DNA from 4 places in the Photobacterium sp. GB-72 genome. Region 2 is predicted to be linked to each of the others. Evidence: predicted binding sites of a transcription regulator. Region 2 holds the regulator's gene; each other region holds the start of a gene.
What was found. Region 2 encodes CRP, which controls carbon source genes, mostly activating them, when cyclic AMP is high. Its sites were predicted from a motif close to TGTGANNNNNNTCACA; they were not measured.
Positions count from the first base shown of each region.

Region 1: a site for CRP is predicted at 4,912-4,927, ahead of C9J40_RS07765 (CTP synthase). Genes of this name have one in related genera too.
Region 3: a site for CRP is predicted at 1,725-1,740, ahead of C9J40_RS00775 (ROK family protein). Genes of this name have one in related genera too.
Region 4: a site for CRP is predicted at 6,184-6,199, ahead of deoD (purine-nucleoside phosphorylase). Genes of this name have one in related genera too.

Region 1 covers NZ_PYNV01000004.1:229,848-238,078, forward strand. The annotation lists gene rlmD (23S rRNA (uracil(1939)-C(5))-methyltransferase RlmD) at 1-315, shown strand, start outside; gene relA (GTP diphosphokinase) at 384-2,618, shown strand; gene C9J40_RS07745 (hypothetical protein) at 2,903-3,211, shown strand; gene C9J40_RS07750 (hypothetical protein) at 3,357-3,545, shown strand; gene mazG (nucleoside triphosphate pyrophosphohydrolase) at 3,977-4,789, shown strand; gene C9J40_RS07765 (CTP synthase) at 5,008-6,648, shown strand; gene eno (phosphopyruvate hydratase) at 6,729-8,033, shown strand.
Region 2 covers NZ_PYNV01000010.1:141,481-149,711, reverse strand. The annotation lists gene C9J40_RS12910 (hydrolase) at 1-902, shown strand, start outside; gene C9J40_RS12905 (YheU family protein) at 963-1,178, shown strand; gene C9J40_RS12900 (phosphoribulokinase) at 1,360-2,229, shown strand; gene C9J40_RS12895 (OsmC family protein) at 2,299-2,703, opposite strand; gene crp (cAMP-activated global transcriptional regulator CRP) at 3,083-3,715, shown strand; gene C9J40_RS12885 (hypothetical protein) at 3,896-4,078, shown strand; gene C9J40_RS12880 (DUF1338 domain-containing protein) at 4,133-4,921, opposite strand; gene astD (succinylglutamate-semialdehyde dehydrogenase) at 4,966-6,423, opposite strand; gene astA (arginine N-succinyltransferase) at 6,453-7,469, opposite strand; gene C9J40_RS12865 (aspartate aminotransferase family protein) at 7,585-8,231, opposite strand, start outside.
Region 3 covers NZ_PYNV01000001.1:160,785-169,015, reverse strand. The annotation lists gene asnS (asparagine--tRNA ligase) at 1-613, opposite strand, end outside; gene queE (7-carboxy-7-deazaguanine synthase QueE) at 888-1,556, opposite strand; gene C9J40_RS00775 (ROK family protein) at 1,832-3,046, shown strand; gene C9J40_RS00770 (LysR family transcriptional regulator) at 3,096-3,998, opposite strand; gene C9J40_RS00765 (lactate utilization protein C) at 4,162-4,914, opposite strand; gene C9J40_RS00760 (LutB/LldF family L-lactate oxidation iron-sulfur protein) at 4,931-6,343, opposite strand; gene C9J40_RS00755 ((Fe-S)-binding protein) at 6,356-7,075, opposite strand; gene C9J40_RS00750 (L-lactate permease) at 7,175-8,231, opposite strand, start outside.
Region 4 covers NZ_PYNV01000005.1:90,525-98,755, forward strand. The annotation lists gene C9J40_RS08145 (YadA C-terminal domain-containing protein) at 1-904, shown strand, start outside; gene C9J40_RS08150 (hypothetical protein) at 1,002-1,349, opposite strand; gene C9J40_RS08155 (phytanoyl-CoA dioxygenase family protein) at 1,761-2,645, opposite strand; gene C9J40_RS08160 (glycosyltransferase) at 2,605-3,870, opposite strand; gene C9J40_RS08165 (acyltransferase) at 3,867-4,562, opposite strand; gene C9J40_RS08170 (glycosyltransferase family 4 protein) at 4,596-5,651, opposite strand; gene C9J40_RS08175 (DUF3283 family protein) at 5,783-5,989, opposite strand; gene deoD (purine-nucleoside phosphorylase) at 6,284-6,994, shown strand; gene C9J40_RS08185 (lactate dehydrogenase) at 7,294-8,231, shown strand, end outside.

The sequences.
Region 1 (8,231 bases), on a different contig from region 2:
GCAGCAAATGGTCTAGATAACGCAACATTTTATCAAGCAAATTTGGATGAAGATGTAACGAAACTAGTGTGGGCGCAAGAGCAATTTGATAAGATTTTACTAGACCCAGCACGAGCTGGGGCGGCTGGCGTGATGCAGCATATTGTAAATTTAGCGCCAAGCAAAGTGGTCTATGTATCATGTAACCCAGCAACATTGGCTCGTGATAGTCAAATGTTGTTGCAGCAAGGGTATAAGTTGGCACGTCTTGGTATGATGGATATGTTCCCTCATACAGGGCATTTAGAATCAATGGCGTTGTTTGTTAAAAGCTAATCACCATAAAAAAAATAGCAATGTGATGTAAGACAATCATCGGTATTCAGAGAAAACAGGATAGAAACATGGTCGCAGTTCGCGGTGCGCATTTAAAGGAAAATACCACATTTGAGCTTGTCTCGTGGGTCGAGAGTTTACGTCAAGATGCAAAAGTATCGAGTCGGATAGAAGGAACATATCAGCGTTGTATTGAACTTGCCGCTGAACAAGAAAATGGTCAGTTACTGTTGTGGCGTGGTCGTGAGCTAGTTGAAATCCTTGTCACCTTGAGTATGGATGCTGATACGTTAATTGCAGCCTTGTTATACCCATTAGTGGAAGGTGGTTGTTACAGCACTGACGCGTTAAAAGAAGAATATAGCGGGACGATTTTACATTTAGTTCAAGGTGTTGAACAAATGTGTGCAATCAGTCAGTTAAAATCAACGGCGGAAGAAACTGCGCAAGCTGCGCAGGTGGATAATATTCGACGTATGTTACTGTCGATGGTTGATGATTTCCGTTGTGTGGTTATTAAATTGGCTGAACGTATCTGTAATTTACGTGAAGTTAAAGATCAGCCTGATGAAGTACGTCGAGCTGCAGCGCAAGAATGTGCCAACATTTATGCACCATTAGCAAACCGTCTTGGTATTGGTCAGCTTAAATGGGAAATTGAAGATTACGCCTTCCGTTATCAGCATCCTGATACTTACAAACAAATCGCAAAGCAGTTATCTGAGCGTCGTATCGACCGTGAAGGCTACATTACTCATTTTGTTGATGATTTATCTGACGCGATGAAAGCATCAAATATTAAAGCAGAAGTGCAAGGTCGTCCTAAGCATATTTATAGCATTTGGCGCAAAATGCAGAAGAAAAGCTTAGAATTTGATGAGCTTTTTGATGTTCGAGCTGTACGTATTGTTGCTGAAGAGCTACAAGACTGTTACGCCGCATTAGGTGTGGTGCACACTAAATACCGTCACTTACCGAAAGAGTTTGATGACTACGTTGCCAACCCAAAACCTAATGGTTACCAGTCTATCCACACTGTGGTGTTAGGCCCTGAAGGTAAAACGATTGAAATTCAGATCCGTACCAAGCAAATGCATGAAGAATCTGAATTAGGGGTTGCGGCACACTGGAAGTATAAAGAAGGTACAGCATCAGGCGGTGCACAATCGGCTTACGATGAGAAAATCAATTGGCTGCGTAAGCTATTAGCATGGCAAGAAGAAATGTCAGATTCTGGCGAAATGCTGGATGAGCTTCGTAGTCAGGTATTTGATGATCGCGTCTATGCTTTCACCCCTAAAGGGGATGTGGTTGACTTGCCATCGAATGCGACACCGCTTGATTTTGCTTATCATATTCACTCTGAAGTGGGCCACCGTTGTATTGGTGCCAAAGTAGAAGGGCGTATTGTCCCTTTCACTTATCATCTTCAAATGGGCGATCAAGTTGAGATCATCACGCAAAAAGAGCCGAATCCGTCACGAGATTGGTTAAACCCTAACTTAGGGTTTGTGACATCTAGCCGTGCTCGTGCCAAAGTGCATGCGTGGTTCCGTAAGCAAGATCGTGATAAGAATATTATTGCGGGTAAAGAGATCTTAGAAGCTGAGCTGGTAAAAATTCATGCAACATTAAAAGATGCGCAATATTATGCGGCAAAACGTTTTAATGTGAAATCGCCTGAAGAGCTATATGCGGGGATTGGCAGTGGTGATTTACGTATTAATCAGGTGATTAACCATATTAATGCGCTAGTGAATAAACCAACAGCTGAAGAAGAAGATCAGCAGCTTTTAGAAAAGCTATCTGAGGCAAGTAATAAACAAGCCACAAACCACAAAAAACCGCAACGTGATGCTGTTGTTGTTGAAGGTGTTGATAACCTGATGACTCACCTTGCGCGTTGTTGTCAGCCTATTCCTGGCGATGATATTCAAGGTTTTGTTACACAAGGCCGTGGTATTTCTGTTCACCGTATGGATTGTGAGCAGCTTGAAGAGCTTCGTCATCATGCGCCAGAGCGTATTATTGATACGGTTTGGGGCGGTGGTTTTGTCGGTAACTATACCATTACCGTGCGTGTGACGGCTTCTGAGCGTAATGGCTTATTGAAAGAATTAACCAATACTTTAATGAATGAAAAAGTGAAAGTAGCGGGAATGAAAAGCCGAGTTGATTATAAAAAGCAAATGTCTATCATGGACTTTGAACTTGAATTAACTGATTTAGAAGTGTTGGGACGTGTACTTAAACGCATCGAACAAGTTAAAGATGTTGCCGAGGCTAAACGTTTATACGGTTAATTAACTGATTAAAATATAAATTAAGGGGAGCGATATGCTTCCCTTTTTATTTATTACGACATAATGAATAGTAGTAATTATTAACGCGCACATCTTAAAATGGAATAATTTATTAATTTAATGATCTAAAATAAGACTTGATGTTGACTCATATATAATAGACCGATAGTATTCTATTAACTTTAAAATAAAGACTCAGTATGTATTTATCTCAATTACATAAAATATTATATGCATTATTTATAGCAATATTACTGTTAAGTAGTAGTGTGAATGCTGCGTATATGAGTCAAAATGTTCAAGTCTCTAATGTTGCTAATTTAGCAAGTAATATTAAGAGCGAACTGCAATACCAGCAAACGGCTACTCAACAATCTCATCACTGTAGTTTGCAATGTGAGAATAGTTGTAATGATTGTTCACAGTGCTCATGTTGTCGAGTACTGCCTCGTACTGGCAGTAATCCATTTCATCTACTCTCTTTTTCTCCGCTTATTATCACTCGTGTCAGTAAGCTGTTACCGATTGAATATCTTCAAGAGTCGCTTGTTCTTGCCGTTATAAAATCAATTTATCGCCCTCCTATTGCCTAATAGTTTGCTTATTTCTGGATCTAAATTGGATTCAAAGTAAGTGTTAATTTCACAAATTAATTATCCCATCTTAATTATATAGATGAGTGATGATTGTTATTAATTAATGATGTTGCTTTATAAATAAAGCGGCAAGAGAACTATTATGAAAAATTTACTATTAAAATTATTAACTAAAAATAGTATTACGAGTGTTTTATTACTTATTTCAACATTTCTTATTCCTGATAATAATTTTATCAATGTACCTAGTGATGACATCAAACAATTGCTGTTTTTTATTCTTTGCCTGCAGGGAATGAAAGTGGGTGCAGATAAAGTAACGTTTAAATAATTAACGGGGGTATTATGAAGTCGAATGTATTAAGCATGATTAGAGAAAAAAGTCTTACAATAGTACTGTTATTGTTAATGTCATTTCTGTTGCCAAACTATGCGTTAGCAGAGTCTTATAGCGTAGATTCTTCTAATCACACGTGCTCTCATCACTCTGATTGCCAACACCATGATTCACATCACCAAGGGTGTAGACACCATCGCCATGAGTCACATCAACATCGATGTGATAATCATCATTATGATGGTGATAATGGACATGAAAATTGTGCTCATGCTAGAGATCATCATAAGCAACATGAGCATTGCCAACATGATGATGATTGATCGTTGCTATGAATTTCTAAATTAGTTTTCTAGTATTAACTATCGAAGTTTTGGCGCTTTAAAGTTAGCAGCTGAAAGCGCCATTTTTAAAGAGTTGATGGTATGGAAAATAAAAAAGCATCTCAGATGGAACAATTATTAGCAATTATGTCTCAGTTGCGAGACCCACATCGTGGTTGTCCGTGGGATTTGAAACAAAACTTTGATTCAATCGTTCCCTATACCCTTGAAGAAGCCTATGAAGTGGCTGATGCCATCGAGCAGAAAAACTGGAACGATGTAAAAGAAGAATTAGGTGATTTATTGTTTCAAGTTGTTTTTTATAGTCAGATGGCCAAAGAACAAGGGTTGTTTGAATTTGACGATGTAGTGGCAGGCATAAGTGAAAAGCTGGTCCGTCGTCATCCCCATGTTTTTAGTAATGCTGATTTTGATGATGAAGCAGCCGTTCAACAAAACTGGGAAGCCGAAAAAGCCAAAGAGCGCGCAGCTAAAGAGCAAGATGTGAGCTTGCTTGCCAATATTCCAAACGCATTACCGGCATTAATGCGTGCTGATAAAATTCAAAAACGCTGCGCGAATGTTGGTTTTGATTGGGATGAATTAGCACCAGTGGTTGATAAAGTAAAAGAAGAGCTTGATGAAGTGATGGACGAAGTGATTCAAGCGGTGCCAGAACAACAACGAATAGAAGAAGAGCTCGGTGATCTACTATTTTCAGTGGTGAATTTAAGTCGTCATTTAAAAGTAAAACCAGAGATGGCATTACAAAAAGCTAATAAAAAATTTGAAAAGCGTTTTCGCCAAGTGGAAGAAAGTGTGCTAGAACAAGGAAAGATCATTAGTCAGTGTTCATTAACTGAGCTAGATGAAGCATGGAATAGTGTTAAAGATAAAGAAAGTAAAAATCAGTAATTAAAAATTCAGCATGATTTTTAAATGCATTATACCATTATGGTATTGTTTTGGTTGTTAAAGCTTGATATTTCAGTGGCATAACGCTTACTTGATTTGAAGCAAAAAAAATCAAATGGCGGTGTGATAGTTTTCACGTTGTGGCGATAAATGGTGTCTGGTATACTAATTTCCCGTCCAGATACATTTATCCTCTACACCAATCTTCCAGGTTAAACATGACTACGAATTACATTTTTGTTACGGGCGGAGTAGTTTCCTCTCTAGGTAAAGGCATTGCTGCTGCATCACTTGCAGCGATTTTAGAAGCACGTGGTCTTAACGTGACTATGATGAAGCTTGACCCTTACATCAACGTTGATCCAGGCACAATGAGCCCAATTCAACACGGCGAAGTATTCGTTACGGAAGACGGTGCAGAGACTGACCTAGACTTAGGTCACTACGAGCGTTTCATTCGTACCAAGATGACTAAGCGTAATAACTTTACAGCTGGTCGTGTGTACGCAGACGTATTACGCAAAGAGCGTCGTGGTGATTACTTAGGTGCAACGATTCAGGTAATTCCTCATATCACTAATGAAATCAAATCTCGCGTGTTAGCGGGTGCTGAAGGTCATGATGTAGCAATCGTTGAAGTAGGCGGTACTGTGGGTGATATTGAATCACTCCCATTTATGGAAGCTATTCGTCAATTAGCCGTAGAGCAAGGTCGTGAAAACACCATGTTCATGCACTTGACACTTGTTCCTTACCTAGCAGCGGCTGGCGAAGTGAAAACTAAGCCAACTCAGCACTCAGTAAAAGAACTTCTTTCTATTGGTATTCAGCCAGACATCTTAGTGTGTCGTTCTGATCGTATGATCCCTGCCAATGAGCGTGCAAAAATTGCCCTGTTCTGTAACGTGCAGGAAAAAGCTGTTATCTCAATGAAAGATGTAGATTCAATCTACAAAATCCCACAATTAATTAAGTCTCAAGGTCTTGATGATTTAGTGTGTAAGCGCTTTGGTATTACAGCACCAGAAGCTGATCTTTCTGAGTGGGAACAAGTTATTTATGAAGAAGCGAACCCTACCTCTGAAGTCGTTATTGGTATGGTTGGTAAGTACATTGAACTGCCAGACGCATATAAGTCAGTTAACGAAGCACTTAAACACGCGGGCCTGAAAAATCGTCTATCAGTAAAAATCAAATACATCGATTCTCAAGATGTTGAGTCAAAAGGTACAGAAGTACTGGCTGGCCTTGATGCAATCTTGGTTCCAGGTGGTTTTGGTAGCCGTGGTGTTGAAGGTAAGATCCTTACTGCTCAATACGCACGTGAAAATAATATTCCATACCTAGGTATTTGTTTAGGTATGCAGGTAGCATTAATCGAATTTGCTCGAAATGTAGCCAAAATGTCTGATGCGCATTCAACTGAATTTAATGCTGAAACTAAATATCCAGTCGTTGGTCTTATTACTGAGTGGATTGATAGTGAAGGTAAAGTTGAAGAGCGTACTGAGAAATCAGATCTAGGCGGTACAATGCGCCTTGGCTCTCAGCTATGTCATCTACAAGATGGTTCTAAAGCGCGTACGTTATACGGTCAGCCAACGATCCATGAGCGTCACCGTCACCGTTACGAAGTAAACAACACTTTACTACCTAAGCTTGAAAAAGCAGGTCTAAAAGTATCTGGTTTGTCTGCTGACAAGAAACTTGTTGAAATTATTGAAGTTCCGAATCACCCTTGGTTCGTAGCTGCACAGTTCCACCCTGAGTTCACATCGACACCTCGTGATGGGCACCCATTGTTTGAAGGTTTTGTAAAAGCGGCGGGTGCATACCACCGTGGTGAGCTTAACCAGTAAGGATTACTGATAGCTGTAGTTGTTATGGCTACAGCTATTTTTTTAGCTTTTAATTTGAAGATAAAGCAAGAGGAAACACAATGTCTAAGATCGTTAAAGTTCTAGCTCGTGAAATCATTGACTCACGTGGTAACCCAACAATTGAAGCTGAAGTTCACCTAGAAGGTGGTTTCGTAGGTATGGCTGCTGCGCCATCTGGTGCTTCAACTGGTTCTCGTGAAGCTCTAGAGCTTCGTGATGGTGATAAATCTCGTTTCCTAGGCAAAGGCGTTCTGAAAGCTGTTGCTGCTGCAAATGGTCCAATCGCTGAAGCACTAATCGGCCAAGATGCAAAAGACCAAGCTGCAATCGACCAAGTTATGATCGACCTTGACGGTACTGAAAACAAATCAAACTTCGGTGCTAACGCAATCCTAGCTGTATCACTAGCTAACGCAAAAGCTGCTGCGGCATCTAAAGGCATGCCTTTATTCGAGCACATTGCAGAGCTAAACGGTACTGCTGGTCAGTTCTCTATGCCTCTACCTATGATGAACATCATCAACGGTGGTGAGCACGCAGATAACACTGTTGATATTCAAGAGTTCATGATTCAGCCAGTAGGTGCTAAGACACTTCGTGAAGCTGTACGTATGGGTTCTGAAGTATTCCACAGCCTAGCTAAAGTTCTTAAGTCTAAGGGCATGAGCACAGCGGTAGGTGACGAAGGTGGTTTCGCACCAAACCTAGAGTCAAACGAAGCTGCTCTTAAAGCAATTAAAGAAGCTGTTGAAGCTGCAGGTTACGAGCTAGGTACTGATATTACTCTAGCAATGGACTGTGCTGCATCTGAGTTCTACAACAAAGAGCAAGGCATCTACGATCTTAAAGGTGAAGGTAAGCAATTCACTTCAGAAGAGTTCAACTACTTCCTTAAAGATCTAACTGAGAAGTTCCCAGCGATCGTTTCTATCGAAGATGGTCTAGACGAATCAGATTGGGCTGGCTTCAAGCACCAAACTGAACTACTAGGTGACAAAATTCAACTAGTAGGTGACGATCTATTCGTTACAAACACTAAGATTTTCGCTGAAGGTATTGAGAAAGGTATCACTAACTCAATCCTAATCAAGCTTAACCAAATCGGTTCTCTAACTGAAACTCTAGCTGCTATTAAGATGGCTAAAGACGCTGGTTACACTGCTGTTATCTCTCACCGTTCAGGCGAGACAGAAGACGCAACTATCGCTGATCTAGCGGTAGGTACTGCTGCAGGTCAAATCAAAACGGGTTCTATGAGCCGTTCTGACCGTGTTGCTAAGTACAACCAACTTATCCGTATCGAAGAAGCACTAGGTGAGCGTGCTCCTTTCAACGGTCTTAAAGAAGTTAAAGGCCAAGCTTAATTTTTTATTAAGCGATGATTGAGTTTACTCAATTTGGTAAATAAAACCGCCTTGCAAGAGGCGGTTTTTTTATCGCTAAAATAAAAAACGCATCACTAAGCGGCATCAATATTTATGCAGGAATCAATGCTTATTTTGTATTGTTGTCATGAATGCTGTTTTTATTTTCAACAAAAAGAAGGGCTAAGTAAGGGAGAT
Region 2 (8,231 bases):
GTCGCCAGCCACTATTCACACCTGTGACGCAACGACTGACCACACCTGATGATGACTTTCTTGATCTCGCTTGGACAGAAGCTCCTACAGACGATAGCAAACCATTAATGATCCTATTCCATGGTTTAGAAGGCAGCTTCCATAGTCCGTATGCCAATGGACTATTATATGCTGCAAAACAACAAGGTTGGCTTGGGGTTATGATGCATTTTAGAGGCTGCAGTGGTGAGCTAAACCGTCAACCTAGAGGCTATCACTCAGGTGAAGTCAATGATGCTCGCTTTTTCATTACATGGTTACGTGAGCAATTCCCCCTACGGCCTTTTATCGCAGTGGGAGTATCCCTTGGCGGTAATATGCTGATTAACTATCTTGCAAAATATGGTGATGACAGTGATCTCGTTGCCGCTCAAGCGGTATCTCCCCCATTAAATTTAACCTCATGCTCGGCACGTATTCAACAAGGTTTTTCTAAGATCTATCAGCAATATCTACTCAACTCGATGAAGCGCACAATGGCAAAACGAATAACACTTCATCAAGATAAAATGCCTATCACCCACCAGCAATTAGCTGCGATAAATACGGTATGGCAATTTGATCAGCACATTACCGCCCCTCTCCATGGTTTTATTGATGCTGACGATTATTATCAACGTTGTAGTGGCCTTCAACAGCTCAACTTGATCAGTACACCACTGCGGATTATCCATGCCAAAGACGATCCGTTCATGACCGAATCGGTGATCCCATCACAACCATTGCCGAGTAATATCGACTACAACTTATATGAAAAAGGTGGCCATGTTGGGTTCGTTAGTGGTTCTATTTTTAAACCGACGTTTTGGCTCGAACACAGCGTTCCAACATGGTTTAAAACCAAACTCACCACTCCTCAATAGGGCTAGTGATATTTTTATCATATACTGCGCGTATCAGTAACGCAGTCGACGAGACATAAAATGATCATTCCTTGGCAAGATATCGCCCCAGAAACACTGACTAACCTGATTGAACAATTTGTGCTACGTGAAGGCACTGATTACGGTGAAGTTGAAATGAGCTTAGAAAACAAAGTGAATTATGTGATGCAGCAACTGAAATCCGGTGATGCTGTGATTGTATTTTCTGAATTGCATGAATCTGTCGACATAAAATTACGCAATCAGTTGCAATAAGTTTTATTAATGTGAGTCGTGCCCAGAGAGTTACGACTCAAAACTTGCCTCCGCTAGCAGTTTCACTTTTCAATCCCGACATCCCTGTTAACTTGTAGTAGCATTGTTGCCCGATCAGGTAATTTTATTATTGCCTGCTTTCTCATTTATCTTTCGATAATCAACAACGACAAGGTTAGTCATGTCTGCAAAACATCCTATTATTGCAGTTACTGGTTCATCAGGAGCAGGAACCACGACGACTTCTGAAGCATTCCGAAAGATGTTCAATATGATGAACATTAATGCGGCATGGCTAGAAGGCGATAGCTTCCATCGCTATACCCGCCCTGAAATGGACACTGAGATCCGCAAAGCTAAAGAGCAAGGTCGACATATCAGCTATTTTGGCTCAGAAGCCAATGACTTTGCCCAATTAGAGCAATTTTTCAAACAATATGGTGAAGATGGCACAGGCCGCTTTCGCCGTTATCTACACACATTTGACGAAGCCGTACCCTACAACCAAATGCCCGGAACGTTTACTCCGTGGCAACAGTTAGCAGAAAACACTGATTTACTCTTTTATGAAGGCTTACATGGTGGGGTTGTCGATGGCGAGATCCATGTCGCACAGCATGTTGATCTTCTTATTGGCATGGTACCCATTGTTAACTTGGAGTGGATCCAAAAAATTGTTCGTGACACGAGAGATCGAGGGCACTCTCGCGAAGCGGTGATGGAGTCAATCGTTCGCTCCATGGACGATTACTTAAATTATTTAACTCCGCAATTTTCACGCACACATATCAACTTTCAACGTGTACCAACCGTTGATACCTCAAACCCGGTGAGTGCCAAAGGGATCCCAAGCTTAGATGAAAGCTTTGTTGTGATCCGATTTCGCGGTTTAAATAATGTCGATTTTCCGTATTTACTTTCCATGATCCAAGGCTCATTTATGTCACGTCATAACACGCTTGTCGTCCCTGGTGGAAAAATGAGTTTTGCAATGGAATTGATCATGCGCCCCCTTATCGAGAAACTGATTAATACAGGGAAAATCAGTTAAGTTTGCACAAACGAAAATAAATAGAAAAAAGGTTGGCACAAACACCAACCTTTTTCATCTCAATCATTATTAAGCAGTGATGATTTCATACGAATGAGTCAACTTAACCTTTTCACCAATCATCAAGCATACAGAGCAATATTTCTCTAAAGAATCAGCAATGGTGTTAGCCACTAAGGTTTCATTTAAATCAAAACCTGAAACAATAAAATGCAAATTGGCTGCGGTAAATAAACGTGGCGCTTGCTCTCGACGCTCAGCTGAAATAAGAACCTCACAACCCACAATATTTTGCGCTTGGGATTGTAAACCACTGACAACATCTACTGAGCTACACCCTCCCGCCGCCATTAATACCAATTCCATTGGACTTGGAGCTTTATCCCCTCCATTACCATCCATGACTACACTATGACCGGAGCTAGATTGACCTAAAAAAGTCATATCTTCTACCCATTTTACTCGGGACTGCATCGCTTAATCCTTATTCAAACGCCCAATAATTGTCTCTAGTCTTATTGATTAAATAATGAATGTAAATCCTAATTCTCCGCCTTAATAACAACTTTTTTCCTCTCTAAAAATCGTCGTAATAATCATTACTTATCGCACCACTTAAAATTATCTCGCCGCATTGTGATCCTGTGCACAGTTATCCATATGAAATGAACGAATCTACTAGATCAATATCAAGAAAAAGGCGCAGAAAAAGGATACACTCTAACTTATTCAAGTTAGCTTGCAGCCCAGCGGCTGAATGGATACCCTATCAGTAGGCAGTTTTTTTTCTCGTGATAAAAGTTAGAAAAGAAACCAATGCTGTTGGGCAACAAATGCAGAGGAAGTTAGTAATATGGTTCCAGGTAAACCGCAAACAGATCCAACTTTAGAGTGGTTTCTTTCCCATTGTCATATTCACAAGTACCCATCGAAAAGTACGCTGATCCACGCAGGTGAGAAAGCAGAAACGTTGTACTACATTGTGAAGGGTTCTGTTGCTGTACTAATCAAGGATGAAGAAGGTAAGGAGATGATCCTTTCTTACCTAAACCAAGGTGACTTTATTGGTGAGCTTGGCTTATTCGAAGAAGATCAAGAGCGTACTGCTTGGGTTCGTGCGAAAAGTCCTTGTGAAGTAGCAGAAATTTCATTCAAAAAATTCCGTCAGTTAATTCAGGTTAACCCTGATATTCTGATGCGCTTATCTGCTCAAATGGCAAGTCGCCTACAAGTGACAAGCCAGAAAGTAGGTGATTTGGCATTCTTAGATGTTACAGGTCGTATCGCACAGACATTGCTAAATCTTGCAAAACAACCAGATGCAATGACGCACCCTGATGGCATGCAGATTAAGATCACTCGTCAAGAAATCGGTCAAATTGTTGGCTGTTCTCGTGAAACAGTGGGTCGTATTCTGAAAATGCTTGAAGAGCAGAACCTAATCTCTGCTCACGGTAAGACGATTGTTGTTTACGGTACGCGTTAATTTTTAACGTCTTTAACCGTACGAAAAAAGCCGCACACTGTTGCGGCTTTTTTATTTCTGATTGATTAATAATCCCCCCCATAAATACCTTTAAAAAGTGTGCCATTAATTAACTTGTATTGCTCAAATTAAATGCTAAATTCAAGCAATGAATGGACTTCATCTTTTTTTGGTTTTTATATGGATATTGAACGTTTTGCCCCGAATAGCTACACCACTGTACCTGGCGCTATCGCTCCTCAACCTACAACTATTGAGATGACAGGCTTTAGTGACCGTCGTTGTTATTTAGAACAGCAAACAGGTTTACGTCGCTGTCCTGTTGAAGACAGTGGTATTTGGGGATCTCCCCTAGATAATTAACAGATTTAAAAAAAGCAGCCAATTGGCTGCTTTTTATTGCATTGTTTACACTGTTCAAGAGTTATAAGTACTTTCAAAGATCTTATCTGCCGAAGCTTCTACAAATCCGGTATAAATCTCACCATCTGGCTGTAAATAACGTTTAGCAAACTCATAAAATCCGCCAGAGACCAACATCTCACCATCAGAAAACGTGACCATGACTTTATCAGCCATGGTTGCTGATTGCTCTAACATCACAGTAGGATCGCCTTTTACCGCACCTCCCGCCTGATTAATGTCAAAACCACTTGATTCGAGAAAATGGTTCACTTCAGAAATTTCATTAAATTGCTCAAGCTGATTAATATCAACAGTAAAATGATTAGCACCAAAACCATGCGCTGCCACCCACCCTGCATATTCACTTTCTGCATTTAAAAACTGATAACTATCACGGCTTAATTGCCATGGTTTACCTTGAGAAAGAAAAGCAGGATCAGCAAAATAAGCATCATCAACTTGATCGACAAGCTGACGTACTTCTGTTTGTAACTCTGTTGAACATAATCCTAATTGCAGTTCACTAATAAATACTTTAGGCGCAGCGGGATCGGGGTGTTCAAAGTGCTCTGCATATAACTTTTTCGCTTTGAAATGATATCGACCTTTGGGTTTATAACCTAACGCAATAAATGGAGCCGCTAATCTTGCTAAACCACATTTAGGTAGTGCAAAGGTACGCAACGCAATATGATCATTTCTAAGTGGCGCATCTTCGGTAAGTAATTGCCGAATATTCAGCGCTGAAGGGCATAATCGCTGAGTATAATCTTGCCATAACGCGGTAAATAATTGTTCCATGCTGCACAATCCTTACTGTAAGTAATACAGTGAACCTATTAGTCTCAGAGTGAAATACCCGGAGATAACTGCTCAGGTAAGCATGTTGCCTCACCTTCCATTGATGCCATTGGGTAAGCACAATAATCAGCAGCGTAGTAAGCACTTGGGCGTAAATTACCAGATGCTCCTGGGCCACCAAACGGTGCATCTCCACTCGCTCCCGTTAACTGGCGATTACGATTTACAATCCCCGCGCGAATATGATCAATAAAATATTGCCATTCACTATCATCGGTTGATACAAGCCCGGCTGATAAGCCATAACGGGTGTCGTTCGCAAGACACACGGCTTGAGCAAGATCTTGATAACGCACTACCTGCAATAATGGGCCAAAATATTCTTCATCGGGTAAATTTTCGATATTCGTAACATCAACGATCCCAGGTGTAACCACCGCTCCCTGTCCGCGCTTTGCCTCTACCAATACTTCGCCACCAAGCGATACTAATTGTCGTTGAGTTTGCACAATATTGTCTGCGGCTTGGCGGGAGATTTGAGGCCCCATAAACGGCGCAGGCTCGGCAAATGGTCCATCGACAACAATAGCTTTGGTTGCTTCCACTAAAGCTGCCAACAACGCATCCCCTTCGCTACCCAAGGGTAAGTATAGTCGGCGAGCACAAGTACACCGTTGTCCTGCGCTGATAAAAGCAGATTGTAAAATGGTATAAACGGTAGCATTGAGATCACCATAAGCATTGGAGATCACCATCGGGTTATTCCCCCCCATTTCTAATGCCAGCATCTTGCCCGGTTGACCTGCAAATTGGCGATGCAGAATATGCCCAGTATTGGCACTGCCCGTAAATAATAAACCATCAATATCTTTTGAAGCGGCGAGTGCCTCTCCAGTTGGGCGAGCTCCCTGCATAAGATTAATAACCCCATCAGGTAATCCGGCTTGTTGCCAGAGTTTCATTACAACTTCAGCCGTTTTAGGCGTTAATTCAGAAGGTTTGAATACCACCGTATTACCTGCAAGCAATGCAGGTACGATGTGGCCATTGGGTAAATGACCGGGGAAATTATAAGGCCCAAATACAGCCATCACCCCTAATGGTCGATGACGTACAACTGCTGTCGTACCTGCGATATCTTTCTCGCGTTGGCCTGTCCGTTCATGATAAGCACGTAAAGAAATCGCCACTTTCCCCACCATTGCTCCTGCTTCTGTTCGCGTCTCCCATAACGGTTTACCCGTTTCTTCTGCTATCGTAATGGCAATATTTTCACTATTGGCTTTCACCAGCTCAGCAAATTTTTCCACGATGGTTTGGCGCTCAACAAGGGAAGTATGACGCCATTGAAGTAATGCTTCACGCGCGGCATTCACCGCTTGCGAGACTTGCTCACTTGTCGCGGCTCGGCCTTGCCAAATCACTTCATCAGTAAAGGGGTTGAGCGATGCCATCTCATCACCTAAACCATCAACCCATTGACCCGCAATCCATTGACTCATACTTTTCTCCCCTCTTTATATTCGTAGTTTTACAGCTCAATAAAGCGCACAGGCTCACCGGTATTAACCATGAGAGTATCAGCGACCTCTTGCGTCATAACCACGGTTTGCGCTTTATCATTGATTTCCAGTGGGCTCGCAACCGCACGAAAATCAGTAAATGATGTATTCGCCACTAGGCACTGCTGTTCACTTTGATGATCGTTAATTTCAACGATATAACGCTTTGAGTGGCGAACCGTTTCAACATTACGTACATCACATTCAACCGTCGGGCCTGCATCAAAAATATCGACATAACCACGGCATGAAAAACCTTCATTTTCTAGCAAACGTAATGCAGGACGCGTGTTGTCATGAACTTGACCTATAACCGCTTGGGCTTCTTTGCTCAGTAAATTGACGTATATCGGAAGTTTAGGCATTAAGTCCGCAATAAAGCCTTTTGCTCCGATCCCCGTTAGATAGTCAGCATGAATAAAATCAATCGAGAAAAAGTTATCTTTTAGCCATTGCCAAAAAGGTGAGTTCCCTTCTGCATCGGAAACACCGCGCATTTCAGCAAATACCACATCGGCGAAACGATGACGATGCTCTGCCATCATTAAAAAGCGCGCTTTAGACAATAGACGACCATTTAAACCTTCACGCCATGGTGTACGTAAAAATAACGTGCAAAGCTCGGTATCTCCGGTGTAGTGATTACCTAATGTCAGTAACTGTACGGTATTGTGTACCCCTAATCGACGCGAGGCATGAACCACAGTACTTAGATGATAGTTATAAAAAGGGGCTTCTAAGCCAATCGCCGCTTCAATGGCTGTGGTGCCTGCTATCTCGCCGGTATCTGTATCTTCAGCGACCATCAGGTAGCCTTCATCCTCTGGGCGAACGACATGTTTGGCAAAGCTGCGCTCTGAATGAGCAATGCGGTTACGAAGCATTTCTTCGTTAACAGGTAATGAAGTAAAACCATGACCTGATTCTTCAGCGCACTGCATGAGTGCAGAATAATCATCAGCGATGATAGGACGAATAACCAGCATCGACTTCCCTCCTGATGCAGGTAGTGACTATTGTCACTAACTAGATGGATAACAATAAGTCTTATAAGATAACTGGCAGTCGTTCCTCAACTGCCAGCAGCAATGCAAAGTAGAATTACTCGGCGTTATAGAGTGTTGCGATAGCGCGTTCTAGACGAGCCATACCTTCATCCACATCGGCTTTTTCAATCACTAGCGATGGCGTAAAGCGCACAACACTCGTACCAGCAACTAGCATCATTAAGCCTTCTTTGCCAGCTTGAACAAGAATGTCACGTGCACGACCTTGCCACTCTTCTGTGAGAGACGCTCCCAGCAGTAAACCTTTACCGCGGATCTCAGCAAAAATTGGGTATTTAGCATTAATCGCTGTCAGCCCTTCACGGAACCACTGTTCACGCTCTTTCACGCCAGCTAGAACATCGGGTTTACTCACTTCATTAATTACCGCTTCTGCGACAGCGCATGCTAACGGATTACCGCCATACGTTGAACCATGAGTACCGACTTTTAAATGTTCTGCTAATGCTGTTGTGGTAAGCATTGCGCCAATTGGGAAACCACCACCCAGTGACTTAGCCGTCGTTAAAATATCAGGTGTTACACCTAAGCCTTGATAGGCATAAAAATCACCGGTACGACCATTGCCAGTTTGGACTTCATCAAATATCAATAGGGCTTGGTGCTTATCACATAACTCACGCACGCCCTGAACAAACTCAACGCTCGGGCTAACCAAACCACCTTCACCTTGCAATGGCT
Region 3 (8,231 bases), on a different contig from region 2:
CTTTACCAAAGAAATCTTTGTCAAAGTCTACTTCGCCTTTATCAGTCATTGGAATGTTAGCCATGTCTAGCGTAGATACACGGAACATTTCACCGGCACCTTCACAGTCAGATGCTGTGATAAGTGGTGCAGACATCCAGAAGAAGCCTTGCTCGTGGTAGAAACGGTGGATCGCTTGAGATAGACAGTTACGAACACGTGCAACAGCGCCGATCACGTTAGTACGTGGACGAAGATGTGCAACTTCACGTAAGTACTCAATTGAGTGACGAGTTTTAGCCATTGGGTAAGAATCTGCATCTTCAACCCAACCAACGACTTTCACGTTGGTTGCTGCTAGTTCAAAATCTTGACCTTTAGCAGGAGATGCTACGATTGTACCGGTAACCTCAACAGAGCAACCAGTTGTAAGCTTAAGTACTTCATCCTGGTAATTATTTAACTCATTAGGGACCACGGCCTGAATCGGGTCGAAACAAGAGCCGTCATAAATGGCAAGGAAAGAGATCCCAGCTTTGGAATCACGACGTGAGCGAACCCAACCGCGAACAGTAACTTCACTGTCTACCGCTAGTTTGCCGCTTAATACGTCTGTTACAGGCGCGTAAGTCATGTTTAAATCATTCTCCGTTTAGGCACTGACTTTGGAATTAAAGTATCTCGTGCTTAAAGATATTTATGTATTAGCAATATTACCTTTCTTACGACAAGCATCAAGTATTGATATCAATCAAATGATAAATTGATGAAAGAAATAGGCAATTTGAGGTGATAGTTGGTTAATTATCGGTCATTTGCAAGAAACCGCTTCGCTTTAGCGTTGTAAAACATTAAAGCGAAGCGGTTTTTTGATAAATGTTTTATAAATCAAGCAAAGTACAGAGCGATTAAGCGATGGCTAGATATTTGTGTGTTTGGATCGATAAACGCCAGTTACGTTGAATACATGTTTCAATACATAGTTCTGTTGCACGTGGCTTTTGACTAATAGGTTGAAGCGCAATCGTGACATCAGGTTTTAGCGTCACGCCATCAATGAGCGCATCAAGTTGTTCAATGTCTTTGCTAGTGCCGACAGGGTGCTTGATCTCGTTAGCACGCGCGAGGGAAGAAGCTAAAACGGGCAACTTTGCTTTCATGTTAATTTTTGGCGATACCGTTACCCAAGTATTATCACTGGTTTGAATTTCAGATGTGCCACTGGTTTCGATCTGACAATTAAAGCCAGCTTTTTCTAGTGCATGAGTTAAAGGACGAAGATCGTAAATACAAGGTTCACCGCCTGTAATAACAATATGTTTAGCCGTATATTTTTGATCTTGTAATAATTGCACTACACCATTAGCGTCAAGATTAGTCCAAAGTGGTGAGTCCCCAGTTTTAGCCATGATCTGCTCTAAGCTAACTAAATCTTGTGGCTCTGCTGTCCAAGTTTGTTTGGTGTCACACCATGAGCAGCCAACAGGGCAGACTTGTAATCGAACAAAAATTGCAGGCACGCCAGTAAATACACCTTCACCCTGAATTGTTTCGAATACTTCGTTAATTTTGTACACGTTGAACCTCTTATTTTCACGTCTATAACCATTCTAGTGTCAATGAAACATGATCATTATTAGAAAAGTTACTGCGTGAAATAAATCCGCTAATTAAAAAAAAGAGTAGGCAAAAAAGCCTTTTTTTCATTATCGCAGAAGCGAAACTCAATGTCTTTAGTCGTTGATAGTGATACTTGTCACGTACTGACGATAAGAGGCTTCACAATTACTTCGCAAAGTAAAAAAATTAGTTTCCGAAGGTTTTTAAGCTGATTTTTCTCAGGAGTATCGACATGTACGTCGCTCAGCCAGGCCATATCGATCATATAAAAAGAAATAATGCCGGCAGCGTATATAAACTAATTGATTTGTATGGGCCGATCTCGCGCATTGAATTGTCTAAACGCAGTCAACTTGCCCCCGCAAGTATTACTAAGATCACCCGTGAATTAATTGATGCGCATTTAATTAAAGAAACGCAATTTCAAGAACCGAGCAGCCGTGGACGACCTGCTATTGGGCTAGTTCCTGCCAATGAAGGGTGGCAATTTTTATCTATTCGTTTAGGTCGTGGTTATCTTACTATTGCTTTACATGCACTTGGCGGCGAAATTCTAGTAGAAGAACGTCAAGATATTGAGCAACTGCATCAAGAAGATGTGGTTAAAAAGTTATTAGCTGAAATAAACATTTTCTTTGCCAATCATGTTAGCGAACTAGACAGAATGACAGCGATTGCAGTGTCATTACCAGGGTTAGTTAATTCCAGTGAAGGTATGGTATTACAGATGCCACATTATAATGTGTCTAATTTACCCTTGGGTGAAATTATTCACAATGAAACTGGACTGCCTGTTTTTATCGGTAATGACACACGTTCATGGGCTTTAGCAGAAAAATTGTTCGGTAATTCTCGTGGTATTGCAAACTCCATTTTGATTTCTATTCATCATGGTGTGGGAGCGGGGATTGTCCTTGATGATAATGTGCTGCAAGGGAAAACCGGTAACGTGGGTGAGCTTGGGCATATTCAAATTAAGCCGTTTGGCAAACGTTGTTTTTGCGGTAATCATGGCTGCTTAGAAACCGTTGCGAGTTTACAGGCCATTTTAGAACAAGTGAAAACGCAGCTTAAAGCAGGACATGAATCGATGCTGAATCATATGCCTTTAACGATTGAATCAGTATGTGATGCGGCAGTAGAAGGTGACAGTTTAGCGCGACAAATTATTGTGGAGTTAGGTCATAATTTAGGGCAAGCCATTGCGATAATGGTTAACCTATTTAACCCTCAGCGCATTTTGATTGGTGGGGAGTTTAATCGTGCTAAATCGGTACTTTATCCTGCGATTATGGATCGTATTAGCTCGCAAACCTTACCTGTTTATTTCGATGGCTTAGAAATAGAAGAAAGCTGTTTTTACACTCAAGCGACGATGCCGGGAGCGGCTTTGGTTAAACAAGCGTTGTACGATGGGCATTTATTGATGAAACTCGTCGACGGTTAATTATAATTGATTTAACTGATTGCTATAACTAATTGATACTACATGGATATTAGAATTTTTCTTTAATTTCCATGTAGCTTTCTCGAATATGTTCAATCAGTGCTTGAATCCGTTTAGCAGGTTTTCTGGTATACGGATAGACAGCATAAATCCCCACCACTTTACCCGCATGTGCCGAGAGCAATTCAACTAACTCACCGCGCTCTAATTCATCATGAACTAAGCAATTGGGTAGATAAGCGATACCATTACCTGCGAGGACATTTTTTTTCAACGCTATCGCATTGTCGGATGAAAAGTTTCCGCTGACTTTTTGAGTGTAAATTTTATTTTGTTTAATAAATTGCCAGTCAAAAGGGCCAGTACTTTGAGGGTTATAACCTAGACAATTATGGCTATTGAGATCTTTAGGTTTTTCTGGCTTGCCATAATGTTCAATGTAAGCGGGTGAGGCACATATTACCCAGCGAGAATTAAAAATATGACGAGCGATTAAGCTTGAATCTTCGAGATAACCGGTACGGATCACCAAATCGTAGTTATCAGCAACGAGATCGACAAAGTGATTGTTTAGCGACATATCAACCGAAAGACCGGGGTGTTTCTGACAAAAATCAGACACGGCTTTTGCTAATACTAATTCGCCTGAAATTGTCGGTACTGACATCCGAATTTTACCAGAGAGTGCTTCGCTGTAGCCCTTCACAGAGTCAAAAGCAGCTTGAGCAACATGGTTGATACTTTTAGCACGATGGTAAAGCACTTCACCGGGTTCTGTGAGTGTTAGCTTTCGTGTGGTGCGATATATAAGTTGTAAGCCTAATTCGGTTTCAAGTTTACTAATACGCTTGCTAACAACGGATTTAGTCACATTATTGAGTTCAGCAACCTTACTGAATGAGCCATGTTCAATAACTTGAGTGAATAAAACGAGATCATCGATAGCTGGCATTATTTATCCCACTTAAAGCCTAATAGGCGAAGGATTATATACTTAAAAAGATTAAATTCTAGATAAAAAAACGCAGCCCGAAGACTGCGTTATTCGTATTCCCGTAATGTGCTTAACCACTAGTATCCTACTAGTTTGCTATCACTATTGGTGATAAGTAAGCTTACATATCATCAATAATGATGTAGGTGGCAAAGACGGGCCCATGCACACCAACAACTTTGATCAGCTCGATATCTGCTGTCGAGCTCGGACCTGAAATAAAGTTAACACATGAAGGTACACGTTCACCGTTCATGGCTTTTTGATGCAGAATCTCAGTTGCTTGTGTTAAACGAGCAACGATTGAGCTTTTAGGTACAACGAATACAGAAGCTTCTGGTAATAGGCTTACTGCGCGACCCTGTGCTGGGTTGCTGTAAAGTACCATTGTGCCTGATTCTGCTAACGCTTGTTCAGCGAATACAACACCAACTTTTGCACGTTCAGCTACTGTGATGTTTGCTTCGTAACCCGCCGAGTGATCCCAAATGTAAACACCATGCTTATCGGAGCTCAAATCTTTCGGGTCAATAATGTTAAGTAGACGAGTATCTGCGGTAAAGATGGTTTCACCAACAGGATCAATGTTTGTTTCGTCTTCGCTGCAATATTTGAAACAAACATTACGCAGTGCTTCTGCTAACTGTGCTTTGGTTGTCACAACAGCTTGTGCGCCTAAAGAAGACTGCGTGTATTCGACCAAGATATCTTTTAATTCATCTTGTGATTTATCAGCAAATACGTCTTTGTGACAGTTATATTTTAGGTTCGGACGCTCTACTGGGGTAGTAATACGCTCACGACCAAGTTGTTTAGCGATGTTGTTAAGGAAACTATCGCGATTATAAATGCGTTGCTCATTTTGAGATGACATACGGAAAGCTCCTTAATTATTTATTTTTGTTTTTAAACCAACTGCGGAATGACTCACCCGATGGGTTTGGTAAATCACGCGTCTGAGTCCATGCGTTTAGTAGACCAACTTTAAATGGTAATTGACCATTTTTAATCAGTTTACCTGCAACGATAGCACCGATCTTAACGGTTTTATCCCATAGTGCAGGGTGAGCATTTACAAAGCTAAATCCACTGACGGAAGCTCGCTCCATGGAATCTGTGATTTTCTCTTCACCCATGATTTGACGGTGTTTAAGCAGCAAATCAGACAATGGTATTTTCACCGGACATACGTCATGACAAGCACGACATAAGCTACAAGCATTGGGTAGATCTTTAAAATCTTCATAGCCGCCAAGTAGTGGCGAAAGTACCGCACCAATAGGGCCTGAATAGATTGAGCCGTAAGATTGACCACCGATATGGCGGTATGCAGGGCACGTGTTAACACACGCTGCACAACGGATACAACGTAGGATAGAGCGGAATTGAGAACCAAGAATTTTAGAACGACCGTTATCTACAATCACCAAGTGGAACTCTTCAGGACCATCACAGTTACCGTCTTCACGAGGACCTGTAAGTGCTGTCACATAACCTGTTAGAGGTAGACCTACTGCACTTCGACATAGCAAACTCGCAACAATATCGAATTCTTCAAACGTAGGAACGATACGCTCCATACCCATTACCGCGATATGCGTTTTCGGTAGGCTGGTTGCAAGACGTGCGTTACCTTCATTGGTAACAAGGGTGACGGTGCCTGATTCTGCGATAGCAAAGTTACAGCCAGTAATACCGATCTCTGCTTCAAGGAAATCATGACGAATATGTTTACGAACAAAACGTGTCATTTCTTCTGGATCAGAAGAGCCTTCGTAACCGAGTTTCTTGTTGAAAACATCACGAATTTGAGTACGGTTTTTATGTAGTGCTGGTACAACGATGTGTGATGGCGCATCACAATCATCGACTTGAAGAATGTATTCGCCAAGATCGGTTTCAATCACTTCACAGTTATTACGCTGAATCACTTGGTTCATACCGATTTCTTCGGTCACCATGGATTTAGACTTAACCACTTTTGTCGCATTCTTTTGCTGGATAATCTTTTCGATGTAGTTAGTTGCATCTTCAGCTGTTGCTGCAAAGAATACATGACCACCGTTCTTTTCAACGTTATCGCTAAGTTGTTGTAGGTAGTAGTCTAGGTTTTCAAGCACATGGTTACGGATATCCATACCCATTTCGCGCCACTCTTCCCAGTTACCGAGTTTCTCCGCAGCAACAGCGCGATTTTTGAACATACGTTCTTGTGCATTAGCAACAGCGGCACGCATAGACTCGTCTTTCATTTTTACATGAATACGATCTTTAAATTTTTGGTTGCTTGTTTTCATTGACATAATAATGACCTCTTAACGACTCATCAGCACATCAACAATGTGCATCACTTTGATTGGTTGACCTTCACGGCTAATACGACCACCAATATTTAATAAGCAGCTAATATCAGCGCCGATTAAGAAATCAGGCTCTGCTGCTTTAATGTGACGCACTTTTTCTGTCACCATCTCACCGGAGATTTCAGACATTTTCACAGAGAATGTACCGCCAAAACCACAACATGTTTCTTGGTTTTCGATAGGTAAAAGCTCAAGTCCTTCAACGTTGCTTAGAAGAAGTAGAGGTTCTTCACGTACGCCAAGTTTACGGATCAAGCTACAAGAAGGATGGTAAACACCTTTACCTTCAAGACGAGCACCGACGTTTTCAACACCTAGCTGACGTACAACAAATTGTGTTAGTTCGAACAGACGATCAGCGACTTTTTTCGCGCGCTCTGCCCATTCTGGTTCATCTGCTAAATACTCAGGGTACTTTTTAACCGCAGCCGCACAAGAACCGGCAGGGGTTACGATAGGGAAGTCATTGATCTCAAAAGCTTGGATCATACTTTTCATTGCCGGCTTACTTTTTTCAATGTAGCCACTATTTAATGCAGGCTGACCACAACAACCTTGACGTTCTGGGAAGATCACATCGCAGCCAAGTTGTTCTAGTAAACCTACTGTTTTTTTGGCAACTTCAGCTTTTACTGTATCGCCTAGGCAGGTGACAAAAAAGTTTACCTTCATTTTATTGCTCCAGTGGCGGGTTACCGCCTGATTGTTCATATTTGAGATTGGCTTACCCGAAAGCAAGCCAATCATTTATCTAATGTTATGTAGGGACAATTAGATAAAAATGCTGACACATGCTGCAATCACACCGTACAAAATCATAGGGATCACTGTACGCTTAATGATGTAGCCTTCTTTATTTGCAATACCAAGAATGGTCGATACCGCAATAATATTGTTAATACACACCATATTACCCATCGCACCACCAACAGATTGCATGGCTAAAATAGTGGTTTCAGGCAACCCAACATTGTGCGCGATACTCTGCTGAATTGCGCCAAAGGTTAGGTTTGAAACGGTTGCTGATCCTGAGAAAAAAGCACCAAGCGCACCTAAATAAGCGGCGCAGTATTGCCAGTTTTTACCCATTAGATCAGCAAAGGCATTACCCGTTGTCATAATGGGTGAGTGCTCTCCACCAATCATCATAAACTTCACCATAATTAACGCGCCTACTAGGGCGATAAACGGTGTTTTAATGCGTGATGCGGTATCACTAAATACTTGTTTTGTTTGCTGCATATTCATTTTTAGGAAAGGAATTGAAATAAGCACTACCACAAAAAACGGAATTAATGCTGGCACATAGAGTGTTTTATATGCCCAAGATGTATCTGTACCTAAAATATGACTAAGCTGAATGATTAACGCTTGGCTAAGATGTAAATCAGCAAAACCTACATTTAGATGTAACATCGGCGTTGCATCATTTAATAGGCCTTTGAGACCAAGTTGCTTAATACGGGTTACGATTAAAATAACAATCAGTAATAGTGTTGGCGCCATTGCTTTAAAAACAGTACCAAATGGTAATCTTGCTAATTTTTCATCGTTGTCAGCATCTGTCTGCTTTTCTAAACCAATATTGTAACGAGCAAAAATAATCGACAGCGTTAAGCCAATTGCGCCACCGATCAATGCTGGGAACTCGTAGTTCCACTGGGCTAGACATACATAAGGTATAGTACATGACCAAATGCTTAGTTGGATAAACACAAAGTTGCGTTTTATTTGTTGCCAGTTAACAACAAACTTAAGCGCAATGACGGGAATAACCACAGCTGCCGCTGTATGCATAATTGCTGATAGGCGACCGACATCAAGCAAT
Region 4 (8,231 bases), on a different contig from region 2:
AACAGATACAGATCTAACGCGTCGTCTTACTAATGTTAGCGCAGGTATTAATGCTACTGACGCAGTCAATGTTAGCCAATTAACTAAGGCAAAGGATGCCTTACAAGGTGAAATAAGCCACAATAGTGAAAATATTAGCAATAACACTAATAACATTAAAAACAATACCAGTGATATAAAAAACAATACGGCTAATATCCACCAAAACACACAAGCTATTGATGTTAATAAAAATTCAATTGCCAATAATGAGACGAATATTCGTTCAAATACGCAATCAATTACAAATAACAAAACGAGCATTAGTAATAATGCCAATAATATCACTAACAATAGCCAAGCCATTACGACCAATAAAACGGAAATAGCAGATAACAGCAGTGGCATAAAACAAAATACTGTCGGTGTTAACAACAACAAAATAGCTATAGGTAACAATAGCCAAAACATTACAACAAACAGTACAGAAATTCATACAAATGCAAATAATATTAGTCAGTTACATCAAGAGTCTGTGAACTACACCAACAGCCATGTGCTCGAATATTACAACCGTTCGAAACAGTATACGGATGAAAAGTCGCAGCAAACATTGCAGAGTGCTAATAACTATACAGATCAACGTATAAATCAACTCTCAAATACTTTTAATGAGAAATTAGAAGGTTTACAACATAGAGAAGATGCGGGAGTTGCATCTGCTATGGCAATGGCAGCTATCACAGTTAAACCAAACCGCAAATATAATATTGGTATGGGACTTGGTTACTATGGCGATCAAGATGCTATTGCATTAGCCGCTAAAATTAATACCTCGCCTGATACTATTATGACGTTAGATACATCATATAACTCTAATCATAATGTGGGCGTTGCTGCTGGTATGACATTTGGTTTTAACTAATTGAAGAAATTACCTTATCACAAACTTAGTTAATCAAATGCTACAGATAAAAAAAAACCGACATTCGTGTCGGTTTTTTTATAAATTTTCTAAAAAATCACTTCAGACGTTCAATAACCCATGGCATTAATTGGTCATAGGCATACCAGCAACCCGCCGCAATAATTGCAGTCCAAATCAATCGCGATACCCATTTAGAGCGCTGCATATGACGAGAAGGATCAGGCTCACCACAGTGAGGACAAAAATGTGCACGACGAGACACAATACCTTCACAAGCAGGACAATCCGTTAAACGTTTAGATCTCGTTGCTACCCCTGCTTGACTCGATGATTTTGCAGTTAACGACGACTTTTTTGTAGATTGAGATCGCTGCTCTGCACGCATTGAAAGCATAACATCACCGTTATCATCATCTACTGCCGAAAAATCTGTTGTTTTCACGTTGTTCACCATTAAATCAATTACTACGATAATGATACTAAATAACTATCCAATAAGCATTCTTACTCGATAGATAATGTTCTAAGTTTCATTTTATCGTCATATATAATGTTTTTTTGTAATTAATGTGTTGTTTAATATCGATTAATTGTGATATTTGTATAACTGAATTCATTACTATTCGACAATATCCATACATACTTGCAATACTGTAACCACACCTTTACTACCCTATAACCAAGAAGAATAGGTAAATACAGCAACTACTCGTTTCATTGATTACTGATCGTATTTTCATCAATATAATGGACTATAATATGAAAAAATCGCTTATCAAAACAACGTTATTTGTTATTTAAGCATTATTTAATAACAAAAATAATCGAAAGAGATGACTCACCACCATTAACTCTATCTACCAAAGAATCTCGCTTTGATTTTCTCGAACAAAAAGTGCGCTTCGTTCAAAGAACGCACTGCTATATTCAACGGCTTAGTTAAGCTCAAAAAATGCTGTATATCCGGAATATCATTGCAAGGTTGCCGAGAACAGCCAAGGAAAGCCAATTGCTGATGATTTAGTCCCGATAAAAAGCTTGATTCTATCAACAAACGTTGAAAGCGCCCCCACTGCGTGAAATTATTTGACAACACCACAGAAGGAGAAAAAAAGTGATAAAACAGCGCATTTCTTGCTGTCAAATTTGGATAACTTTGTTGATGTAAACACTCTGGATCAAACAAAAAGAGCGTTCCAGCCTTACCAATTACTCTTTTTAATTCATAATCTTCAGTTTTTTGATGGTGCAACTCCCCTACTTGCCCCTGATACTGATGCCGATGAGAACCAGCAACAAACGCAAATGCTCCTGACTCTACATCATCAAGATAACAAGCTAATTTTAATGATCTTGGAATAGACTTAGATTGATAATATTCAGTGCAATACCATTCATCACGATGTAGTGGATGAAAATTGTCTTTAAACGGAAGACTTTGCCAGCCTTTCGCTTCTTGTAAACAAACATCTTTCCCTAAATATTCAACAATAAGACTATTAATTAATGGCATTAAGGGCAGTTGGCAAAAATGAGGATCTAATGTTAATAGTTGTTCGACCATTAATCGTTTTCTATCCGTTTGCGCATACCCTGTCCATGAGTTAAAAGCAGGGCGCTCCAATTGAGATTGAAAGATCCTTTGCATTTTAACTAATTCATCTTTTGTAATACATTCCGGTAGTACAACAGCACCGTTATGTTTTAACTCGCTCAGTAAAGCTAGAAGTTGTGACATCTGTTAATACCTGAATAAAGTCAGACGCTAATTTTTCACAACCATACTGGTAGTAAAAATCAGAAGACGGTTTTTTTACGCTTAATTTATTACGCTCAAACAATTGATATAAATGTCTTAGTTGATCTAAATAGATCGCTGGCTCTTCTATTGACACTTCATAAAGTTGTGTGGCGTGTCGTCTTAAAAAATCTGATGTTTCACCATCGGGTAATTCAGCTAAAATCGGCTTGCCACTTGCCACATAATCTATCGCTTTAGTCGCTAAATGCGTATCCGCTTTACCTTTATCTGGTTTACCTTTTTGAATAAATAACACATCACATTGCGATAAAATATCGTGTAACTTTTCTTTTGGTTGAGCACCTATCATTACAACCTTATCGGTTAATTTATACTCGCGTATCAACTGCATCATTTCATCTTGAACATCACCTACATTGATAAGGCGAATAGGAAAATCACACTGCGCTAATTGCTTAAATAGGCCTTTTGCGCTGCGCCTAAAACCATCCCATGTCCCGCTATAACCAAGGGTCAACACCTTATGATTATCGGAAACATGATCAAGGATTTGATCATAACTATTAGGGATATAACGAACACTATGTTGGGGGTATAAAGATTGATAAGTGTGATAATCAGCCATCGACGTCACTATCAAAGCACTCGCTTGCTGCATTATTTTTTGTTCAGATTTAACGTCATTTTCATCGGAAAAATAACTCGCTTGCGACCACGCATCACGAAAATCTAACACCAAAGGAACATTGAGCCATTTTGAGAGTAGCCTACCAATTAAAGCGCTACTAAAAGGAGGGCAAGAAACAACAATCACATCCGGTTTAATCGATTTACTTTTTTGCCATGCTTTATAAAGAGCAGGGAATACCCAGCCCCAATGCATATCAATCAACCAATACTTTTTAGCAATATCACCATCTCTTTCTGGTGAGCGCCAATGTCTTAAACGATAACATTGTTTGTGAATAATTGTTGGCCATTTCCAACACCAATCAATATTCCATGAAGATACAGGAACGATATCTGCGAGAAGTTCTATCTTATTTTTATTATCAACATTAGCAAACCGATGATCTCGGGCTTCACGAAAGACCACCACTCGATGTCCTAAACGCGTTAAAGACTCACTAAATCGTCGACTTCTGTTTGCACCAACATTTAATAACGGTGGGGAAAAGTAACTAAAATAAAATATATTCATTCATTCCCCCTTAACATCCTAATGACTTTACCAGGATTACCTGCAAACAATACATTTGGCGGCACATCTTTAGTGACAACACATCCAGAAGCAACAACTGAGCCACGTCCAATAGTGACAGGCTTTACAATATTGACACCAGTACAGATCCATACATCGTCTTCAATCACTAAATCAGCCATTACTGGCGGTTCATACCTGTCTAAACCTGGGCTATGACCGCTATGGGCATTAATGCTCGTTCTCCCTGCAATCATAACGTTATCGCCGATAAGTACTTTCCTTCCAACTGAAATTCCGGTTTGCCAACCAATATAGCAATTTTCACCTATTCTTATTTCGCAACAACCACTATCAGGATGGCCGTGAATACTCAGGGCTCCGTTTAGACAAGTATTATTACCAATATAAATTTTTATCGGCCCTTGAATTAAAGGGAAGCCATTTTCTAAACTCAACCCAGGGCTGTAATGTTCTAACCGTGCCTGTAACATAGGAAGATATAGAAAAATGTTCAATAAGCGTTGGAAAGTGAAACTCGCTAATCGATAAAGAACATAAATAGGCCGATATATCCATGCTAAATCAGGCAGTTGACCATAAACGAACCATTTTGAAACTCGGTATAACAATCGGCTTAATGGCGTGTTTTGTTGTTTGATATAAGCACGAATTCGATGCGTTATTAACATTAATCACCACCTTTACGACTTATTTAAAGCACTTTATTGTCCAATCAAAGATGAATACAATGCGTGAGTTTGGGCGATTTGTATTGCGATATCATATTTTTGTTCTACCTTTCTTCTCGCAGCTAAACCAACACATTCAAGCAATTTATTTTGGCTATAAAGAAACTGAAGCAATTTTTGTACCTGATCTCTTTGTTCAAAACACACATACCAACCCTGCTGTTTATCGGTAAAAATCTCGGCAAGCCCACCGATAGGTTCAGCGATAACTGGTCGCCCTACTGCCATTGCTTCAACGGCGACATATCCGAAAGCTTCCTGCCAACAAGATGGCATTAATACAATATGTGCGTGTTGTAAATCCTGCTCAATTTTTGCTGAACGCCCATGGTAATAAATCGAATTTTCTCGATAGGCTGTGAGCTTCACCTGCTCAGACAGTTCTCCATCCCCATAAATATCTAATTGTGCAATCGTTGCTAATTCTGGTTGAGAAAAGAGATCTAATAAGTAGTGGATTCCTTTTTCTGCACTCAAACTTCCGATATAAAAACAACGTAATTTATTCGTAATTGGCGGTAATTTTTTATAGTTAAATCGCGATAAATTTATACCATTATTAATCAGCACTATTTTTTCAGAGGGCATAAACGCTTCTAACCATCGCTGAATAAAAGGTGAAATCGCACAAAGACGAGTAATTGGCATACCAAGAACCCATTGCTTCCATCGACGCCATCCTGTTATCTCAACGTGTTTTGGTGGTGAATTATGCATGGTAAGCACAATTTTCGAACAAAAAATGCGGGCAATAAATGTATAAAGGTGACCAATACCATAAAAATGGAAATGGATAAGATGAGGACGATAACGTAGTAGTAAAGCAAATAATTGGGCGGAATTTGCAAAAGCGGAATAGGTATAGTTTTTTGATTTTAAGACAGAATAAGCGTCATCTGAAATAGATCGTGCGAATAAAATGAAGTGTTTGTTTGAATCCGGTAGCTGAATTAAAAAATCCAAAAAACTACTACCTTTTTTTACATCAATATCACAAATTAAGACTATGTTTTTCATCTTTTGTCTCACGATAAAAAGGTAGTCTTTAAAGCATATCTGAGAATATATTATTCTTTTCTTAAAAAGGAGAATTTTCGCGAAAGGTAAACAAACGGCTACCATTGCAGTAGCCAAATTCCGATAAAAGTAATGCTGAACCGTTAATTAACACCCATTTGATGTTTATATTTGGTCACTGATTTCTCACAGAAATCTCGCTCATCATCATCGTCAATATTGTTAATAAGTTCAGCAAATGCCTCATAGCCAACCTTACCGTTTTTTACTTTCCATACGGTATAAGCTGCCTGCTTATCTAATTCAATACGTGTTCTTTCACCATCAGACAGTAACGTAAGGTTATACATCAATTATGCTCGCTTTAATTATATTGATTCATTTTACCTAAAAACAAAAGTGATCAAAATAGCCATGCATCATAATCATTTGGGTTTTCTTATGGCAAAATTTGCGTAATCAACTATCAAAAAAGAAGTCCACCCTCTCTTTTTCAACAGAATTAGTAAACAACTTACTATTTTATCTAAAACAGCCTAAATTATGTGATATTGATCGCGAGAATAATCATCCTGCTCTCATAAACTGCTTCCATTGAAACGCAACAATAACCTTTGTTAATTATTAAAATCTAGGAGCAATATATGGCTACCCCACATATTAACGCAGAGCTTGGCGATTTTGCAGAAACAGTACTAATGCCTGGTGATCCTCTACGTGCTCAGTATATTGCTGAAACTTACCTAGATGATGTTAAGCGTGTTTGTGACGTACGTAGTATGTATGGCTACACTGGTACCTATAAAGGTCAACGTATTTCAGTTATGGGGCATGGTATGGGTATCCCTTCATGCTCTATTTATGTCCACGAATTAATTAAAGACTTTGGTGTTAAAAATATTATCCGTATTGGTAGCTGTGGCGCTGTCCATGATGATGTAAAACTGATGGATGTGATCATCGGTATGGGCGCCTCAACAGATTCGAAAGTTAACCGTATTCGCTTCTCAGATCATGACTTTGCAGCAATTGCGGATTATCACTTATTAGAAACTGCTGTCAATCAAGCACGAGCACAGAAAGTACCTGTTCGTGTCGGTAATGTTTTCTCTGCTGATTTATTCTACAGTCCAGAAAGCGATCTTTTCGATAAAATGGAAAAGCTCGGTATCCTTGGCGTAGATATGGAGGCCGCTGGTATTTACGGTGTTGCAGCAGAGTTAGGTGCAAAAGCACTGACTATTTTAACGGTTTCTGATCATATCAAACGTGGTGAAAAGCTCAGTGCAGAAGATCGTCAAACGTCATTTAATGAAATGATGAATATCGCACTAGAAACAGCAATTTCGTTATAAATACTCCATAAGCGGGAGGCATTCTTCCCCGATATGTTGACCGCTTATTTCTATACAAAGATAAAAACTAAAGGGATGTTAGTTTAATCAGTACCTTCAATTAATAGAAACCAGCTCGATAATGTAAAATGTGGCGTCTTACACAATCATAGGTAACATATTATTGAAACGTATTGTTCTCTGACAGTGCTGAGTACTATTTACTCAGCCCCTTCTCACAAATCCCACGCCTGCTTAGTAACAACCTTGATAATATATTTATACTCATTGTTAAGACCCCTCAAAAATAAGGTTTGATTATGTCGACATCTCTTACAACAGCAAACCCCATTGAGCAGTTACCTTTGGCTTTTAATGGCCATCAGTTTAATCACTGTAAGACATTGAGTTGTAAGAACTTTGGTTCACATAATCCAAATGACTATGTGCTACAACAGGCAAACAAAAATCGTCCGATATTGGTATGCCGTGAATGTGGTGCTTTTCCTCCTTTATTGAATAACCAAGATATTGTAGAAGAAGCGCTACGTTACCAAACCCAACAAAGCGGCGATCTTCCTAAATGCACAAATAACGCCTGTGAAAATAACGTTTTTTCAGCATTAACACATAGACATTTATATCACGCATTTGGCTTTAGTGGTGACAGGCAACGTTATCGTTGTAAAGCATGCGACCAAACATTTGTTGATCGTTGGTCTGGTAGTAATAATAAACATCTTATACAACAAAAACTCTTAGGGTTATTATTTACTGGTTATCCCGTGCGAGATATTTGTCGTCGCTTAGAGATAAATCCAAAAACATTTTATGATCAATTAAACCACATCGCAGCAAGGTGTCGCCGCCAACTTGCTCTGTTTGATGAACGCTTGTTTAAGCACCAACATAAAGTACAACTGGCTTCCAATATAAAAGCGTTGCAAGAGAAAAGTATGAACGGTGTACTATGGGTTGCCAGTGCAGAAGCGCAGTCAGGGTATGTTGTTGCTCAGCATATTAATTATCAACAAGAAACCGTGGAATCAACACAAGAGCACCATGATGCTTATCAAGATAACGCTCGCTATATGGCGCTCTCTACACCACATCAAACGCTGACAGAAACATTTATCCCACAAGGAATATTAGCGCGAGTAGATACAACCTATAGGAAAATTTTTAGTCGCTCCAATATGGAAAATCCATTGACTGATGGCAGGCTCATTAATTACCCAACAAAAGGAACATTAATCCA